One region of the Paenibacillus pedocola genome, then DNA from elsewhere that is predicted to be linked to it. Evidence: riboswitches for the same ligand, from Rfam matches in the RefSeq annotation. Region 1 holds a riboswitch; the other holds the start of a gene.
What was found. Region 1 has a riboswitch for cyclic di-GMP ahead of QU597_RS27505 (flagellar assembly protein A). Riboswitches for the same ligand answer to the same signal wherever they lie in the genome.
Positions count from the first base shown of each region.

Region 2: another riboswitch for cyclic di-GMP. It lies ahead of QU597_RS25275 (DUF6612 family protein); the one in region 1 lies ahead of QU597_RS27505 (flagellar assembly protein A).

Region 1 is NZ_CP134223.1:6,195,240-6,204,447, reverse strand. Features, by position in the region: gene hcp (hydroxylamine reductase) at 1-843, shown strand, start outside; gene QU597_RS27520 (aldo/keto reductase) at 934-1,908, opposite strand; gene QU597_RS27515 (LysR family transcriptional regulator) at 1,914-2,822, opposite strand; gene QU597_RS27510 (DMT family transporter) at 2,919-3,803, shown strand; gene QU597_RS27505 (flagellar assembly protein A) at 3,880-5,757, opposite strand; cyclic di-GMP riboswitch class I at 5,787-5,877, opposite strand; gene QU597_RS27500 (FUSC family protein) at 6,077-7,177, opposite strand; gene QU597_RS27495 (ABC transporter ATP-binding protein) at 7,484-8,599, shown strand; gene QU597_RS27490 (ABC transporter permease) at 8,589-9,208, shown strand, end outside.
Region 2 is NZ_CP134223.1:5,700,505-5,709,712, reverse strand. Features, by position in the region: gene QU597_RS25300 (sensor histidine kinase) at 1-734, shown strand, start outside; gene QU597_RS25295 (ABC transporter substrate-binding protein) at 1,010-2,320, shown strand; gene QU597_RS25290 (carbohydrate ABC transporter permease) at 2,429-3,316, shown strand; gene QU597_RS25285 (carbohydrate ABC transporter permease) at 3,316-4,140, shown strand; gene lacZ (beta-galactosidase, LacZ type) at 4,172-7,225, shown strand; cyclic di-GMP riboswitch class I at 7,372-7,463, shown strand; gene QU597_RS25275 (DUF6612 family protein) at 7,505-8,404, shown strand; gene QU597_RS25270 (ABC transporter substrate-binding protein) at 8,594-9,208, shown strand, end outside.

The DNA of each region.
Region 1 (9,208 bases):
CCGGCTCACTATTATCCGGCCTTCAAGAAGTATAGCCACTTTGTAGGCAATTACGGCAATGCCTGGTGGAAGCAGAATGAGGAATTTGCCAGCTTCAACGGTCCGATTCTGATGACTACGAACTGCATTGTGCCGCCTAAGGACAGCTATATTGACCGGTTATACACGACAGGCAACACCGGCTTCCCGGGAGTGCAGCATATTCCGGCGGATGAGCATGGAGTGAAGGATTTCTCCGCGATTATTGCGCAGGCGAAGGGCTGTGAAGCTCCGACTGAGATTGAAACTGGAGAGATTGTCGGCGGGTTTGCCCACGCAGCGGTTATGAATGTGGCCGATCAGGTGGTAGAAGCTGTCCAGAGCGGGGCCATTAAGCAATTCTTCGTGATGGCAGGCTGCGACGGCCGGATGAAGAGCCGCAATTACTACACTGACTTTGCTGCTGAACTGCCGGGGGATACTGTCATTCTTACCGCAGGCTGTGCGAAGTACAAATACAACAAGCTTGCGCTCGGCGATATCGGCGGAATTCCGCGTGTGCTGGACGCCGGACAATGCAATGATTCCTATTCCCTTGTGGTCATTGCCCTGAAGCTGAAGGAAGTGTTCGGACTGGACGATATCAACGACCTGCCGATTGCCTACAATATTGCCTGGTATGAGCAAAAAGCGGTCATCGTGCTGCTTGCGCTGCTGCACCTGGGTGTCAAAAACATTCATCTCGGCCCGACGCTGCCGGCCTTCCTCTCGCCGAATGTGGCTAAAGTGCTGGTTGATAACTTCGGAATCGGCGGTATTACAACGGTCGAGGAAGATATGGAGCGGTTCATCGCAGCCGTATAAATAAGCAATGCTGTTCTATTAAAAAAGCCTATAGCTCCAGCCCGCCGATAACCGGCAGGAAGGAGCTATAGGCTTCTTGGCGTTCTGCAATTACGGCAGACGGTAGACTGCGAACGGCTCGCCGCTGCGGAACGGGCGGCTGGCTTCTTCCAGCTTGTCCAGGGTCTCCGCGTCCAGCTCAAGAGCGGTGCTCTGCAGATTCTGCTGCACCTGCTCCACCCGTGTAGCCCCTACGATAACCGTGGATACAGCGGGCCTGCTCATCAGCCAGGCTAAGGACAAGGCTGTGGGCGAGGTTCCGAGGTCTGCGGCGATCCGGCTGACTTCATTACCCAGTGCAATCCGCTCAGGGGTAAGGAAGCGGGTAAAGTTCGGATCGGTCTCGGCCCGTGACCCGGCCGGTGCAGTGCCACTGCTGCTGTATTTGCCGGTCAGTATGCCCCCGGCCAGCGGGAAATAAGGGATGATCCCCAGTCCCTGATCCAGACAGAGCGGGAGCAGCTCGTTCTCGGGAGTCCGGTCGGCCAGCGAATAGCTGCACTGAATCGAGCTGTATTGGACCAGATTCCGCGCTGCGCTGATCCCCAGCGCCTTCATCAGTTCCCAGGCCGCGTAATTAGAAGCGCCGATATAACGGACCTTTCCCGCAGATACCATATCGTCCAGAGTGCGCAGCGTTTCCTCCAGCGGAGTATACGGATCGAAGGTATGGATCTGATACAGATCCACATAATCCGTCTTCAGGCGGCGCAGGCTGCCTTCCAGCTCCAGCATCAGGTGATGGCGGGAGGAGCCGCTCCCATTTGGGCCTTCGGCCCGCGGCAGACCTGCCTTGGTGGCCAGAACTGCGCGATCCCTCCTGCCTTCCAGAGCCAGGCCGATGATTCTTTCCGATTCGGTACCGGCATAAATATTGGCGGTATCAATGAAGTTGATCCCCTGATCCAGTGCGGTATGGATGATAACAATCGAGGTCTGCTGATCAGCACGTTTGCCAAAAGCATTCGTTCCAAGGCCCAGTGCCGATACCTGCAGCCCGCTGTTTCCCAGACGGTTGGTCTTCATAGTGCTCACTCCTTTACAGTGTTTGTAGCAGGACTTAGATTTCCGGCTTCCGCAAATAATTCGAGCGCAGTATCAATGAGCAATCTGACGGCGATGGACGCTTCCTCCAGCGAATGGACAGCAAGATGGACATCCCGGTAAGCATCAGGGAAAAGCTCCCGGATGATCACATCATCAGGCGGCGCGAGCAGCGACAGCTGGGACAGCACGCCTACGGCCAGACCCTCCTGGATCATGTTCAGCGCTGTATTGTAGCTGTTGACAACATATTTCACGTTCAGCTCACTGCCGGCCCTCTTGAATAAATCAAGCACTGGAGGCTCATAGCCCGCTCTGCAGATCATCATCGGCTCGTGCTCCAGGTCTTTCACATCAATGACCTGATGTTGCCCCAGCGGATGGCCGCCGGGCAGCACCGCATACAGCTTCTCCCGAAAAAGCGGAAGGGTCTCAAACTCCTCATGCGGCGGAATAATCAGCCCGACATCAATCTGGCGCGTTTCCAGCCATTCCTTCACCTCGGCCACCGAGCCTTCATGGACGGAGATTTCAATCCCCGGATATCTGCTCTTAATCGAGCGGATCATTTTGGGCACAAAGTAAGCGGCCGCCACCGGAAAGGCTCCGATCCGGATCAGCCCCTTCTCCAGTCCTTTCTCCGCGGCAATCTCCTGCTCGACCTTATTGAACCCGCTGAGAATTTCCCGGAAAAGAATCAGGACACGTTTGCCCACCTCTGTGAGCATCAGCCCGCTGCGGCGGTCGCGGAGCAGCAGCTTGACGTCCATTTCCGTTTCGAGGGCGGAAATAGCGCGGCTGACCGCCGGCTGGGTCATATTCAGCTCCAGGCCGGCTTTGGTGAAGCTTCCGGTTTCGGCAATTTTGACAAACAGGCGAATTTGATTGTTGTTCATATCGGATTTGTTATGCCCCTCATGATTATAATTCATTTCAATTATGACTGGGATTATTGTATCATTTGGAATGAAAATGAAACAAGAGGTGAATAAATGTCCGGACGTAATAAAACGATAGCTCTGCTTACTTTTTTGGTGATTGTCTGGGGGATCAACTGGCCCCTGTCCAAAATCGCCTTATCCTATGCTCCGCCGCTCCTGTTTGCCGGCATCCGGACGGTGATTGCCGGTATCATCCTGATCTTCGCTGCCCTGCCGAAATGGAAGCAGCTTCAGTTCAGGCGGCTGTGGCCGGTCTATCTGACATCGGCGATACTCAGTATCGTCTTTTATTACGGCTTCCAGACGATAGGCCTCCAGTATGTGCCTTCCGGTCTGTTCTCGGCCATTGTGTTTCTGCAGCCGGTGCTGCTGGGCATCTTTGCCTGGATCTGGCTAGGGGAGAGCATGTACGGGCTGAAAATATTCGGCCTGCTGCTCGGCTTTCTGGGGGTAGCCGCACTAAGCATCGGCGGGTTTAACGGAAGCATTTCTCCTGTCGGCGTTCTGCTTGCGCTGGCCAGCGCACTCAGCTGGGCATTTGCCACCATCTATACGAAACGGAATGCGGCCCGGGTAGATATGCTGTGGATGACGGCGATGCAGATCATGATCGGCGGAGTGATCCTGCTGTCAGCCGGTTCAGCCATAGAAAGCTGGTCAGCAATCACCTGGAACAGTGCTTTTATTGTTAACACACTGTTCATTGCGGTGTTCGTCATCGCGCTCGGCTGGATGGTGTACTTTAAGCTGATCAATGAAGGGGAGGCCGGTAAGGTCGGTTCGTTTACCTTCCTGATCCCGCTGATCTCCATCGGCTCAAGCGTAGTGCTGCTGCATGAGCAGATTACGCCCAATCTGATTGTGGGTATGCTCTTGATCGTGGGCAGCATTATTCTGGTGAATGTTAAGCTGGGGCGGACCGCCCGGATAAAATAAGAAGAGCCTGCCGGATGCTGCATGAGGTCCGGCAGGCTTTTTAACTGGGCTGAAAACTGTATGTAAGCAGTTTGCACTATCTTTGATTACCCGTCCGCAGATTCTGGGCTGTGAATACCGCATTCTCCAGCAAATCATCAATCTCTGTGGTATATTCGCCAATGCTCAAGCGGGTAGCGGAAATCCGGCGGGCACTAATTGTACTCCCTGCTGTAAGCACCGATTGCTGGCCGGCTTCTGCACCGGCGCTCTGTAAGGTGATAGCTCCACCCGCTTCGACTATGGATCCGCTGCATACCGATTGTTCCATGAGGAATTGAACATTCCCGGATGCCCGCAGCGTGCAGTTCCTGACGCCTTCTTTATGTATATAGAGGTCTCCGCCGGCTTGGAGCATGCAGCCTTCCGCTTCTGCAACATCAATCCGGGCATTCTCCTCCTGCAGGCCTTCAATCCGCTCACAAAACGCCTCAAGCAGCTTCAACAACGTCCCAATCACGGCATCCGTTATGAAGTCGGTGAACTGCCCCGGGTGCAGGAAGACCTCCAGCATATGTTTAATTTGCTCTGTATCCATAGGACAGGCTGACTCATTGTTTAAAAGCAGCTTCTGAAGCCCGGTGAGCAGACCCGGTATATGGCTGCATTTACTCTCCAGCAGCAGCATAACTACCAGTCCGTATTTCACTGCCTGCTGGCGTGACTGAAGATTCTGCTCCAGCAGCCTGGCTGCTTTTCTCAGTGCTGTTATTTCCTCAATCAGGTGAGCGGGTTGCAGGTGCAGCCGCCCTTGTCTCGCTCCGTAACAGCCGGAATATAATTGGCAGTCTGTTACCTTTCCCCGGATTACAATGCTGCCTGTGGCGGCAATCACAGCACCCTGGACATCGCCGTATATGTAGACATTGCCTAAAGCCTCAATGATGGATTGGTCCCTGACTCCTTCCGGTGCAACCACATCCCCTGCGAACATAAAGGCTCCGTCTGCTGTGTCCATGCCCCCTGGCATAATATAGGCAGACGGGAAATCAATACTCACCAGCGGTGTGCCGATGCCTGTGATCCGGGGTCTTCCTTCACGCAGTGCGATAATTTCTCCGTCTGGTAGCAGCGAGGTATCGGCGGCGTGCATCAGGCGGATATCTTCCGGCTGGGGTGACGGCAGAATGCCGCCATACACGTCAAAGCCGGGCAATCCTTCCCGCGGAGGCAATTTGCGGGCAAGCACTTCTCCCGGCTGGACAGACGCAATCCCCGGATAACCCAGATAATTCATAGGGTCGGGAGCTTCCGAACTGCTGAATTCTTCGGTCATATCCGGATGCAGCAAGAGCTCCAGCCGGCCGTTGGTACCGGGAACCGGGGTTTTGCCCACAGCAATGCAGACCGGAAGATAGGTCGGATTATTCAATTCGGCGTAAAGGGCAGGGATGTTGAGATTAGGGATGAAGGAGCTCTTCGGAAAGCCGGCCAGAATCTGATCTACAGTCAGCTTAGACAGCAGCAGATCATAGTCCGGCTCCGCCCGGACAGAGACTTCGGCGGAGGCGGGGCAATTCACAAGCTTCCAGGAGTACTTCTCCACACGGTAGAGGGTAAAGTAGGCTCTGAGCTTATCCTCGGAAATAGTAATCTGGTATTGCGGCTTCTCGCTGATCTCCCAGCTCAAATGATTGGCTGAAGTGACCCTGGTAGGTTCAGTTACCTTCCCGCCGTCTATCTTCAGGACGACAGGGTGAACAGCAGAAATCAGGGCAGCCTTGCCGCCTCGTAAAGGGGGGGTGATGAAAATCTGATCATTCTGTACAATGATTATTCCATCCTTATCTTCATTTCCGCCCATTCCGCTGACCGGATAGGACGGGGTAGAGGACTCCATGGGGAAAGTAGTGCTAAAGGCCGGCATTGTTTTATTGAACACATGCCGGGAATGGTCAAGGGTGCGCTGCGGCATAGGTATAACCTCGCTTTTCGTATTATCAAACCGGCAGCCTGGCAGCCATGAATGCACAGCGGCATTGTTAGGCCCATTGCTTTGCGTCCCGCCCTTTCAGGCAGTTTGCCTTTATACATGAAACATGATAAATACTCAGCATGAGGTCATTTGATGAAGTGTTCGACAATAAAATGATCATAACTGGTACTATAGTACTGAATTTCGACAAATTCTTTAAACAATCCTAATTTTATTCCTAGATGAGCAGGTTTTCAACTGTAATTTCACCTGAAATATATAAGATTTTGCATCAGCAAAAAAAAGGACACTCCCAAGCTTAAAGCTTGTGGGAGAGTCCATTATTTACAAGATGAATACCGCGCGCTGCTTCGGTTCTTGCCGGCAGAGGTGCGGCTGAAACTGCCGCATAATCGGCCTGTTCGATGACCTCCAGCACCCGGTTGAGGTGAGAGAAGACAGCACCGAGGTCGCGGATAGCCGTCAGCGGGCATATTCCCTGCAGCTCGGAGAACCAGGCCAGCTGCAGATCACGGGCATGCCGGAGCGACTCCTGCAGTGAGCGCTGGACTTCGGCGTCCGACAATGTCTTGGTCCCGTACAGGGCGATGCAGTCGGCAGTTGCGCCGGCAACCTCCACCATCCAGTCTGCGGCAGCATAATGCGCGGGCAGCAGAGAGAGCTCGTCGGCAATCTCTTTGACGTAGAAGTGAACCTTCTGCAGATGGGCCGTAGCCTGCGTCAACCCGCGCAGTCCGCTGCGGCAGGGGTAGTGCGATAAGGTGAATTGCATTTCATGGCGCAGCCGGACACTCTTCGCGAGCAGTTCCCCGGAGCGGGTCAGCGCCTTCTGGGCTTTTGCTGCGTCTCTGCCGCCAGTGGCCATCCCGCTCAGGGAATCCGCCAGCAGCAGGCTTCCTTCGAGTGCCAGGCTTTTCACCTTGACGAACCCTTTGGGCGGGACGATAATCATATTGATCAATAAGGCAATCAGTACGCCGATCAGGGTCTCGGCAACCCTCCACACAATATAGTGATCATGGTAGAAGGTAAGCGCGAGAACAGAGGTCACGCCAACCTGTGAGACAGCCTGAATATTAATCCGGCACGCGGTGGCAATACCGATACCCAGCAGCAGGATCAGCAGGATCGAGAGAATACCGATATCCAGGAAGCGGCCGACAATCAGGCTGACCGTTCCGCCGAGCACAATGCCCAGCAGGCGGTAGAGGCCTTTTTCAAGCGAGGCTTTAACTGTTCCTTGGGTGATCAGAATAGCTGCAAGCGGGGCAAAATATAAGTAATGGTCACCGTACAGACTATGAACTGCCACCCAGGAGAGCGATGCAGCCAGAGTGATCCGTATCATATAAAGGGATAATCCAAATTTCTCAAGGCGGTCTTGTAACCCCTCGTTCATTTCAGTCATCTTCTTTCATAAAAAGAGGAATTTTCAAAGTATTTTCAGACGGTTTCATTATAGCACCTCATACGCAGCGTAAAGGGGGCTATTTTTTACGAACTTGTTAAGATTCTGCAGGGCTATAAGCGTTGTTAGCTATCGCATATATGGGATACATCCTATATCATATATGATATGAAATGCTGTCGAAGCGGAGGGACAGAATTGTCGCCTAGGCAGTGCTGAGCCCGTCAAGGCCGATTGTGCGCTGTTAGATGAGGGTAAAAAGGTTTGTAATACATAAGGTAAGGGAGGTCGTTAGCTATCGCTACCCCGGAAGGCACTATTATTTCTTTTGACCAGGTTACTAAGCAATATGATGATGAGGAGGCCGTGTTAAAAGGTGTCAGCTTCGAAATCGAACGCGGTAAATTCTATACACTGCTGGGACCGTCCGGCTGCGGCAAGACGACCATTCTGCGTCTGATCGCCGGTTTTGCCGAACCGACTGAAGGCTCTATTTATCTAAACGGTAAAATGATCAACCACATTCCCGCCAATGAGCGTCAGGTAAACACGGTGTTTCAGGATTATGCCCTGTTTCCCCACCTGAACGTATTCGAGAATGTGGCTTTCGGACTGCGCATTAAGAAGCTTAAAAAGGATGTCATTACCCAAAAGGTGCAGGAAGCGCTCCGGTTCGTCAACCTTGTCGGCTACGAACAGCGTGCGATCAACGAAATGTCCGGCGGACAAAGACAGCGTGTAGCGATTGCCCGCGCAATCGTCAACGAGCCGCAGGTGCTGCTGCTGGACGAGCCGTTGTCCGCGCTAGACCTGAAGCTGCGTACGGAGATGCAGTATATCCTGCGGGAAATGCAGCAGCGGCTCGGCATCACGTTTATCTTCGTTACCCATGACCAGGAAGAAGCGCTGGCGATGTCAGACTGGATCTTTGTCATGAACAAAGGGAAAATCGAGCAGAGCGGTACGCCGAACGATATTTACGATGAGCCGATCAACCGTTTCGTCGCCGATTTCATTGGAGAGTCGAATATCGTACCCGGTGTTATGATTGAGGATTATCTGGTGGAATGGGGCGGCCAACGTTTTGAATGCGTGGATGCGGGGCTTAAGCCGAATGAATCGGTCGAAATCGTGATCCGTCCGGAGGATCTGGAAATAGCCGCGCTTGAGCAGGGCAAGCTGAAGGTGCGCGTCGATTCCCAGCTCTTCCGGGGAGTACACTACGAGATCAGCTGCTATGATGAATCCGGCCATGAATGGCTGGTGCACTCCACTCGCAAGGCTGAGGTGGGCAGCGAGATCGGGCTCTATTTTGATCCGGAAGCGATTCATGTGATGCGTTTTGGTGAAACGGAGGAAGAATTCGACAGACGTCTGGAAGCTTACGGCGAGGTGGAGAGCCATGAACAATAAGGGCCGGTCGTATTATCTTATCCCTTATTACTTATGGATTGCCCTGTTTGTTATCGCGCCGGTGCTGCTGGTCATTTACTATTCCCTGTTTGATCTGGACGGGCATCTGACGCTGGACAATTATGTGAATTTCTTTACGCCGGTATATATGAGAATGATGCTGAACTCCTTCTGGTATGCGTTCCTGATCACGCTGTTCTCGCTGCTTGTAGCGTATCCGGCCGCTTATCTGCTGACCCGCACGAAGCATAAGCAGCTGTGGCTGCTACTGATTATTCTGCCGACCTGGATCAATCTGCTGCTGAAGACGTACGCGTTTATCGGGATCTTCGGCACCTTCGGGCCGGTGAACAGTTTCTTCGACCTGCTGGGGCTCGGGGAGCAGCAAATTCTCTTTACAGGTTTCAGCTTTGTGTTTGTCTCAGTGTATATTTTTATTCCGTTCATGATTCTGCCGATCTTCAGCGCCCTTGAGGAGCTGAACCTGTCTCTCGTGGATGCCGCGCGCGATTTGGGCGCTTCCGGGTGGACGACGTTCCGGCGGGTTATTTTTCCGCTAACGGTCTCCGGAGTGCGTTCCGGGTGTATGGCTGTATTCATCCCGGCGCT
Region 2 (9,208 bases), 490 kb from region 1:
ATTTCCATAACTATATGGCTGTGACCGGCAGCTATGAGACAAGACAGCTGAGTACAGCGTTTAATTACATGCTCAGGGAGCTGAATGATTATGTCGCCCAGCTGGTAGAGACGCAGAAGGAGCAGCGCAATGCAGAACTGGCCGCTCTGCAGCAGCAGATCAATCCCCATTTTCTGTACAATACACTGGCGTCGGTCAATATTCTGGTGCAGCGGGGCAGCAAGGAGCAGGCAACAGAGACGATTCATGCCCTGATTTCGCTGCTGCAGAATACGATCAGCAACGTTAAAGAAACGATTACAGTAGAGGACGAGCTGATCAACCTGAAGCATTATGTATTTATCACCCAGGTGCGTAACGGTAACAGGATCAAGGTTGAGACTTTCGTCTCGCCGGACTGCATGAGCGCCAAGGTACCCAAGCTGATTCTGCAGCCTTTTATTGAAAATGCCTTCTTTCACGCCTTCAATATCAAAACCTCGGGCTACATCTATGTCACCATCATGAAGGACAGGGATATGCTGCACTGCGAGGTGGTAGATACGGGCGACGGTATGGATCTGGACAACAAAGAGACAATCCCGGCCTCCACAAGCAGCCGTCAGCTGTTCAGCGGCATCGGCATCCGCAATGTCCATGACCGCCTGCTGCTGCTGTACGGGGAACCTTATGGCGTATCCATCTCAAGCACCCCTGGACAAGGGACAAAGGTCTCTATCAGAATACCGTGCTGAGGGCGCATTGAAACGATGATTTTGCAGCATAATATGACAGCTACGCCGCAAGCCGGCGCCGCATACCGGCGCCGGCTTCTTGTATCTGCGCGGCCTGTTTTACCTAAAAAAAGTGCGAAAGGGGAAAAATAATGCTAATCCGTAGACCGTGGAAGCGGATACAGTAGACAATATTATCACTATTTTAACTAAAATCATTTCTAACGAAATGAGCATCCGGGATGATATTCTTTAAAAGAAAGCACTTTCAAATACATGTTAGGGGGATCTACATCATGAAGAAAAAAGCTACCGCGCTTCTGCTCGCCGGATTTATGCTGCTGGCGACAGCCTGCTCCAGCAACTCCAATACCGATAACCAGGCCAATACCGGAACGGAAGGGAATACAACCGGTTCCCAGAAAATCACAGTATGGGCATGGGACAAAAACTTCAACATCGCTGCAATGAATCTGGCTAAAGATGCTTATGTGGCTAAAAATCCGGATGCGCAAATCGAAGTGGTTGAATATGCGCAGGATGACATTATCCAGAAGCTGAACACAGGACTTAACTCCGGGTCCGCTTCCGGTCTGCCGAACATCGTTCTGATTGAAGATTACCGTGCACAGAGCTTCTTGCAAACGTATCCAGACGCTTTTCAGGAACTGGGTGATGCCATTAAGACTTCAGATTTCGCCGAATACAAGCTCGGGCCGACCAGCTTTGGCGGCAAGCAATACGGCGTACCGTTCGACTCCGGTGTTGTAGGCCTCTATGTCCGCACAGATTATCTGCAGGAAGCAGGCTATACGGTTGACGATCTGCAGGATATCGACTGGCAGCAGTACATTGAAATCGGTAAAGCTGTTAAAGCCAAAACAGGCAAAGACATGCTGACCCAGGACCCTAACGATCTGGGGCTGATCCGCATGATGATCCAGTCCGCAGGCTCCTGGTATCTGAAAGAAGACGGTACAACACCTGACCTGAAAGATAACGCAGTTCTGAAAGAAGCGTTCGAAAGCTACAAAGAGCTGATGAATGCCGATATCGTTAAAGTCAATTCTGACTGGAGCTCGTTCCTTGCCGGCTTCAACAGCGGTGACGTTGCCTCCGTTCCTACCGGTAACTGGATTACACCTTCGGTGAAAGCTTCTGCTGACCAGTCCGGCAAATGGGCGGTTGTACCTTTCCCTAAACTCAAAAATGCAGCAAACTCTGTACATGCCTCGAACCTCGGCGGCAGCTCCTGGTATGTGCTTAACAATGACGGCAAAGAAGCAGCGGTTAAATTCCTGGGTGCAACACTCGGCTCCGACGTTGCTCTGTACCAGAAGCTTGTAACTGATGTAGGCGTTGTAGGAACATACAAACCTGCTGCTGAAGGCGAAGCCTACGGTGCAGCTGATGAATTCTTCGGCGGACAAAAGGTTATCGCTGACTTCGCAAAATGGACAGCTGAAATCCCGAACGTAAACTACGGCCTGCACACTTATGCCATTGAGGATATCCTCAAGGTTGAAATGCAGAACTTCCTGAACGGTACGGAGCTGGACAAAGCGCTTAGCGATGCACAGTCCCAGGCTGAGTCCCAAATCCAGTAAAAACCGAAACACCTGATTGATCCGCTGTCCTCCCAACCTGCCGTCTAGTGCCAGGACGGAGGACGGCGGATTCTCCTTTTAAAGATTTACGCCTGTATAGAGAAAGGAATGAGAGCTGTGAACCATACCATACGCAACCGCGCTAAGCTTACCGGCTGGTTATTTATTGCCGGGGCCGTCCTCATGATCTGTCTGTTTTATTTCTATCCGATGATTCAGGCACTGCTGCTCTCGTTCAAAACGGGCGCAGGGGCTAATCTTCACTTCGACGGGTTAGCGAATTACAAGCGCCTGCTGAGTGACAAAACCTTTTTTACCGCCGTCAAGAATACCTTCTTGTTCCTGATTGTGCAGGTGCCGGTTATGATCGTGTTTGCGATGATGATTTCGGTACTGCTGAATGACAGCAAGCTGCGCTTCAAAGGCTTTTTCCGTACTGCGATCTTCCTGCCTTGTGTAACCTCACTTGTAGCTTACTCCGTTGTATTCAAATATCTGTTTGGGAATGACGGTCTGATCAACCTGGCTTTAATGAACCTGCACATCCTGTCTGAACCGATCCAGTGGATCTCCGATCCCTTCTGGGCGAAAGTTACGATTATTATCGCCATAACCTGGCGCTGGACGGGATACAATATGATCTTCTTCCTCTCCTCGCTGCAAAACATCGACAGTTCCATTTATGAAGCTGCACGGATTGACGGTGCTTCCGGCCCGAGACAATTTTTCTCGATTACCGTACCGCTGCTCAAACCGATCATTCTCTTTACGTCGATTACCTCGACAATTGGTACTCTGCAGCTGTTCGATGAAATTATGAATATAACTAAGGGAGGTCCCGGCAACGCGACGCTCTCCATTTCCCAATATATTTACAATCTTTCGTTCAAGTACACGCCTGATTTTGGATATGCTGCGACTGTATCGTATTCTATCGTAATCATGATCATTGTATTGGCCTTCCTTCAAATCAAACTGGCAGGTGATGATAAATAATGAGAACTTTACGCCGTGCCCCAATTTATGTTTTTCTGTCCATTGTAGCGTTCGTTTCGATTTTTCCGTTTCTGTGGATGATTATCAGCGCGACAAATCTTTCAGTGGACGTAACTCAGGGAAGAATGCTTCCCGGTACGCATCTGTTTGACAATATCCGAAAGCTGACGGAGTCCATCAACCTTGTGCCTGCCCTGTGGAATACACTCAAAATTGCCCTGACAACAACGGTTCTGGCCCTGCTGGTTGCCTCCCTGGCCGGATACGGATTTGAAATTTACCGCAGCAAAGCGAAGGATATGGTCTTCAATCTGTTATTATTATCCATGATGATCCCTTTCGCCGCGCTGATGGTTCCGCTGTATCAAATGTTCTCCAAACTGTCGGCTGCTGCTCCGCTTATCGGGGTTAACACAGTCGCTGCGGTTGTCCTGCCGACGTTCACTACGGCGTTCCTGATCTTCTTCTTCCGGCAGAGCTCGAAGATGTTCCCGCGGGAGCTGCTGGAAGCCGGACGGATCGACGGATTATCGGAGCTGGGTCTATTCTTCAAAATTTATATTCCGACAATGAAGACTACCTACTCTGCTGCCGCAATCATCACGTTCATGTCCAGCTGGAATAACTACCTCTGGCCGCTGATCGTGCTGCAGACCCCGGAGAAACGGACCATTCCGCTGCTGATCTCGAACCTGGGCTCCAGCTACTCCCCGGATTTCGGCGTGATTATGGCCGCAGTTGTCATCTCCACACTTCCGACAGCACTTGTCTTCTTCCTAATGCAGAAGCAGTTCGTTGCCGGCATGGTGGGATCCGTGAAATAAATGATATCAAGTCCACGTTCTGAAGGAGGAAATGAAATTGGCAGTTACTCCAAGCCTGAGCTGGCTGGAAGATCCGGGTACCTTCAAGGTGAACCGGGTAGAGGCTCATTCGGACCACCGTTATTATAATCATATGGCTGAGGCAGAGGCTGGTGCGCCGATGGATATGCGCTACAGTCTGAACGGGAGCTGGAAATTCAGCTACGCGCCGAATCCGGCGAGCCGTGTAGAAGCTTTTTATAAAGAAGACTATAATTGCACCGGCTGGGACAATATTCAGGTTCCCGGACATATCCAGCTGCAGGGCTACGGCCGGCCGCAATATGTCAATACAATGTACCCCTGGGATGGACTGATTGATCTCCGCCCGCCGCATATCTCTCCAGAGCATAACCCGGTCGGCAGCTATGTAAAGGAATTCCGCCTGCCGGAGAATATGGAGAATGGACCGCTCTTCATCTCCTTCCAGGGTGTGGAGTCGGCCTTCTACGTCTGGCTGAACGGCGAATTCGTCGGCTATGCCGAGGACAGTTTTACCCCGTCGGAATTTGATCTGACCCCGTTTATGCGGGCAGGCAAAAACAAACTGGCCGTTGAAGTGTATCAACGGAGTACCGGGGGCTGGCTGGAGGATCAGGATTTCTGGCGGTTCTCCGGGATTTTCCGTGAGGTCTATTTGTACACTGTTCCGAAGCATCATATCCGTGATCTTGAGGTGCGGGCAGAGCTGGATGATACTTATACGCAAGGCAGCCTGAGCGTAACCATGCGGCTGCTGGATACGCCGCAGGAAGCCGTCAGCGCCAAGCTTGAGCTGAAGGACCGGGACGGGGAAGTCCGTCTGAGCACTGAAGGAGCCTTTAACGGACAGGAGCTTACGCTTTCCGGAGAAGTGGCAGATGTGCTGACCTGGAGTGCTGAGAATCCTTATCTCTATACGGTTTGTATCTCGCTAACCGGTGCAGACGGAGCGGTTGTGGAAGCTGTTGTGCAGAAAGCCGGCTTCCGCCGGTTCGAAATGAAGAACAAGCTGATGTGCATCAACGGCAAGCGGATTGTGTTCAAAGGTGTTAACCGTCATGAATTCAACTGCCGCACCGGCCGCAATATTACCCGCGAGGATATGCTGTGGGATATTCAGACGCTGAAGAGAAGCAATATCAACGCCGTCCGTACCTCGCACTATCCGAACCAGACGTTATGGTATGAGCTGTGCGATGAATATGGAGTTTATGTGATTGATGAGATGAACCTGGAAACCCACGGATCCTGGCAGAAGATGGGCGCGGTTGAGCCTTCCTGGAACATTCCGCACAATGATCCGAAATGGCATGACATCGTGCTGGACCGTGCGATCAACATGGTTGAGCGGGATAAGAACCATCCGTCCATTCTGATCTGGTCGTGCGGTAACGAATCGTATGCAGGGCAAGTCATTCTGGATGTGGCGAACTGGTTCCGCAGCCGGGATAACAGCCGTCTGGTTCACTATGAAGGCGTGTTCTATGACCGCAATTATAATGATACAAGCGATATGGAGAGCCGGATGTACGCCAAGCCGGCCGACATCGAGGAATATCTGAACGCTAGTCCGGACAAGCCGTATCTCAGCTGCGAATACATGCATGCAATGGGCAACTCTGTCGGTGGCATGCATAAATACACGGAGCTGGAGAACAAGTACCCGATGTACCAGGGCGGCTTCATCTGGGATTATATCGACCAGTCGATACTGAAGAAGGACCGCTATGGTAATGAGTTCTTCGCTTACGGCGGCGATTTCGGCGACCGTCCGACAGATTATAGCTTCTGCGGCAACGGCATTGTCTTCGCAGACCGCAAGTGGACTCCGAAGATGCAGGAGGTTAAATTCCTGTATCAGAACTACAAGCTGGAGCCTGGAAAAACGGGTATTCGTCTCATCAATGAGAGCTTGTTCGCAGGAACAGATCATCTGGCCCTGGAATATAGCCTGTACTGTGAAGGTGAGCTGCTCGGCAAGTGGACTGCTGAAGTTAATACAGCTCCGCAAAGTGAAGTGCTGGTACCGATTGAGCTTCCGCAGACGGAAGGAACTCCGGGCGAATACAGCATTCAGGCTTCCCTGGTGCTGAAGGAAGAAGAGCTTTGGGCCGAAGCGGGATATGAAATTGCCTTCGGCGAGTCTGTCTTTGTAGTAGAGGAGACTGAAGCAGAGCTGCCAGCCGGCGAACTTAAGGTTGTGGAAGGGGATGTGCAGATCGGCGTCCTCGGTGAAGGCTTCACTGTGCTGTTCTCCAAACAGGTCGGTTCGCTGGTGTCGCTGAACTACCATGGACACGAAATGATTGAGGCCCCTCCGGCCCCGCTGTTCTGGCGTGCGACTACCGACAATGACAAGGGAACCCAGCTCGGGTACCATGCCGGAACCTGGTATGCGGCAAGTCTGGCACGCAAATGCGTTGAGGTCAGCCTTGAGCAGCAGGAAGGTTCAGTAACGGTAAGCTTCGATTACCGGTTCAGTATTCATGAAGAGCTGGCGTTCAAGACAGCTTATACCGTCTACGGTGACGGAACAGTAAGAGTACGTACGCGTTATACCGGTGCTGCCGGACTTCCGAACCTGCCAATCGTGGCTTTATCCTTCAAAATGTCAGCGGATTACAATCAGTCGGAATGGTATGCGATGGGACCTGAGGAGAACTACATCGACCGTGCGTTCGGCGCCAGACTTGGCGTGTTCAGCCGGAAGGTGCAGGAGCTGCCGTCCAGGTATCTCGTGCCGCAGGAATCCGGTAACCGTACCGGTGTACGCCGTGTGAAGATTACCGATGAAGCGGGGATCGGCCTGCAGATCACAGCTCCCGCAAACGCTCCTGTAGAGTGTACATTGTCTCCTTATACTGCATTCGAGCTGGAGCATGCCGCACATCCGTTTGAGCTCCCGCCGGTTCACTACACTGTAGTGACGGTAGCCGGAAGACAAATGGGTGTAGGCGGAGATGATAGCTGGGGCGCGCCGGTGCATAAGGAATATACGATTCCGGCAGAGCAAACCCTTGAATATGAGTTCTTCCTTTCCAGTGTGGGAACGGGAGAAGTATAGCGCATTAAGCGAATTTATAAACCACAAACCGGTCTTGGTCCTGAATTGCAGGGGACTAAGACCGGTTTTGTTTTACAGGTAATTATAACCATGATAAATTATTAAAGGGACAAGCATCCCGGAAGTTAAATCCAATAATCGAATGTCCGCGTTAAAGGTAAAATCCCCGAAAGAGGATGACACAAAGCCATGGGTCTAAAGCCGCCGGATAGACGGTCATGATTGCCAGGCTGCATAGGGATATCTATGATTAACGCAAGGACCCGAAAGGGGAACTACATGAAGAAGGTTTCAAAAACAGTAGGTACAATTATGGCCGCAGGTGCATTGCTGCTGTCCGGAACGGTGGGCTGGATGCCTGGTCCTGAAGTAGCCTCAGCAGCAACAACAGCTGCCAAACCGCCTACCGTGGATCAAGTCATCGGCAAAGTAACAGCAGCTGCCAAAACGCTGAAAAATTTCCACCTGGATGTGATCAAGAAACAGGAGATTCAGACCGGCGGAGTGAAGGTCAGCAACACCAACACGCTGAAGCTGGATATCAGCCGTCTGCCGAATTTTGCGGCTGCAGGCAATGTGGATATCAGTTTACTGGAAACATCTTACGATTTATATGCCAATGATAAGGAATTCTACTATCTTGTAGACGGAAGCGAACTTATTGCTGATTCTGAGGATACAGCCGCAGATACCGGAGAAGATGGAGAGGTTAGCAGCTCTGATGCAGTAACGGACGGCGACGGAGAGCCCATCGATCCTGAGGCACAGTATTGGCTTGGACTGGAGAAGCAGGAATGGGAGTCTTTTTATTCCAAAGCCCAGTATGATCCTGCATCGATGCTGAATTCGGTTAAAAATGTTAAAAAGTCGATGAAAGTTACTACTGTCGGCACCCAGACTGTTCTGCAGGTTACGGTAACCGATCCGGCAGCGGCTAAGGGACTCATTGCCCTCTACGACCAGGAAAATCTCTGGGACGGCGAGACGCTGGAGCCGAAAAGCGCGACCTGGAAATTGTTCCTCAATACCAAGACCTGGCAGACAGAAAAGCTGACCGTGGATCTAAGTTATGCGCTGGCTGCGGACGGAACAAAGGATACATATACCACAAAAATTGAAGCTAAATATTCTAAGAACAACAAGGTTACACCGATTACAAAACCTGCTGAACTAGAATAATAGAACATTTGAGAGCATGAGGCGCCCGGGCATAGCCCGGGTGTCTTTTTTTGTCTAATAGGGAGTGAAATCCAAAAATAGTGGAATTTCTCCCAATGGCAGGTGACTTATGTCCGGGATCCCTAGGTTCTATAATATGAATGCGGTTACATAAAACCGAGTGATTAAGAAAAAAAGGGGAGGCAAAGTATGAAAAGTATGAAACGTGTTTTAGTAGGAATCTCCACATTGCTCGTGATGTCATCTGCTCTCGCAGCGTGCGGCGGTAACTCAAATTCAAACTCGAACTCAAACGCATCAAGCCCAACTACAGCCCCGGCTGCAAACGCTACCGAAGCTCCGGCAAAGAGCAATGGTGAGAAAGTCACCATCAATCTCTGGAGTTTCACGGATGAGATTCCGAACATGACCAAAAAGTATATTGAAACCCATCCTGATGCAAATGTAGAGTTCAAAACCACAGTTATTGCTACTACCGATGGCGCTTATCAGCCAGCTCTTGACCAGGCCCTGGCTGCTGGTGGTAAAGATGCCCCGGACATTTATGCAGCAGAATCAGCATTCGTGCTCAAGTATACGCAAGGCGACGCTTCCTCCTATGCAGCGAATTATGCTGACCTGGGCCTTGATGACCAGATGGTTAAGGATGCGGGCATCGCCCAATACTCCGTAGATATCGGCAGTAAAGACGGACAGCTGAAGGGTCTAGGCTACCAGGCGACTGGCGGTGCCTTCATCTATCGCCGCTCGCTTGCCAAGGATGTGTTTGGAACAGACGATCCTGCTACAATCAAAACCGAAATT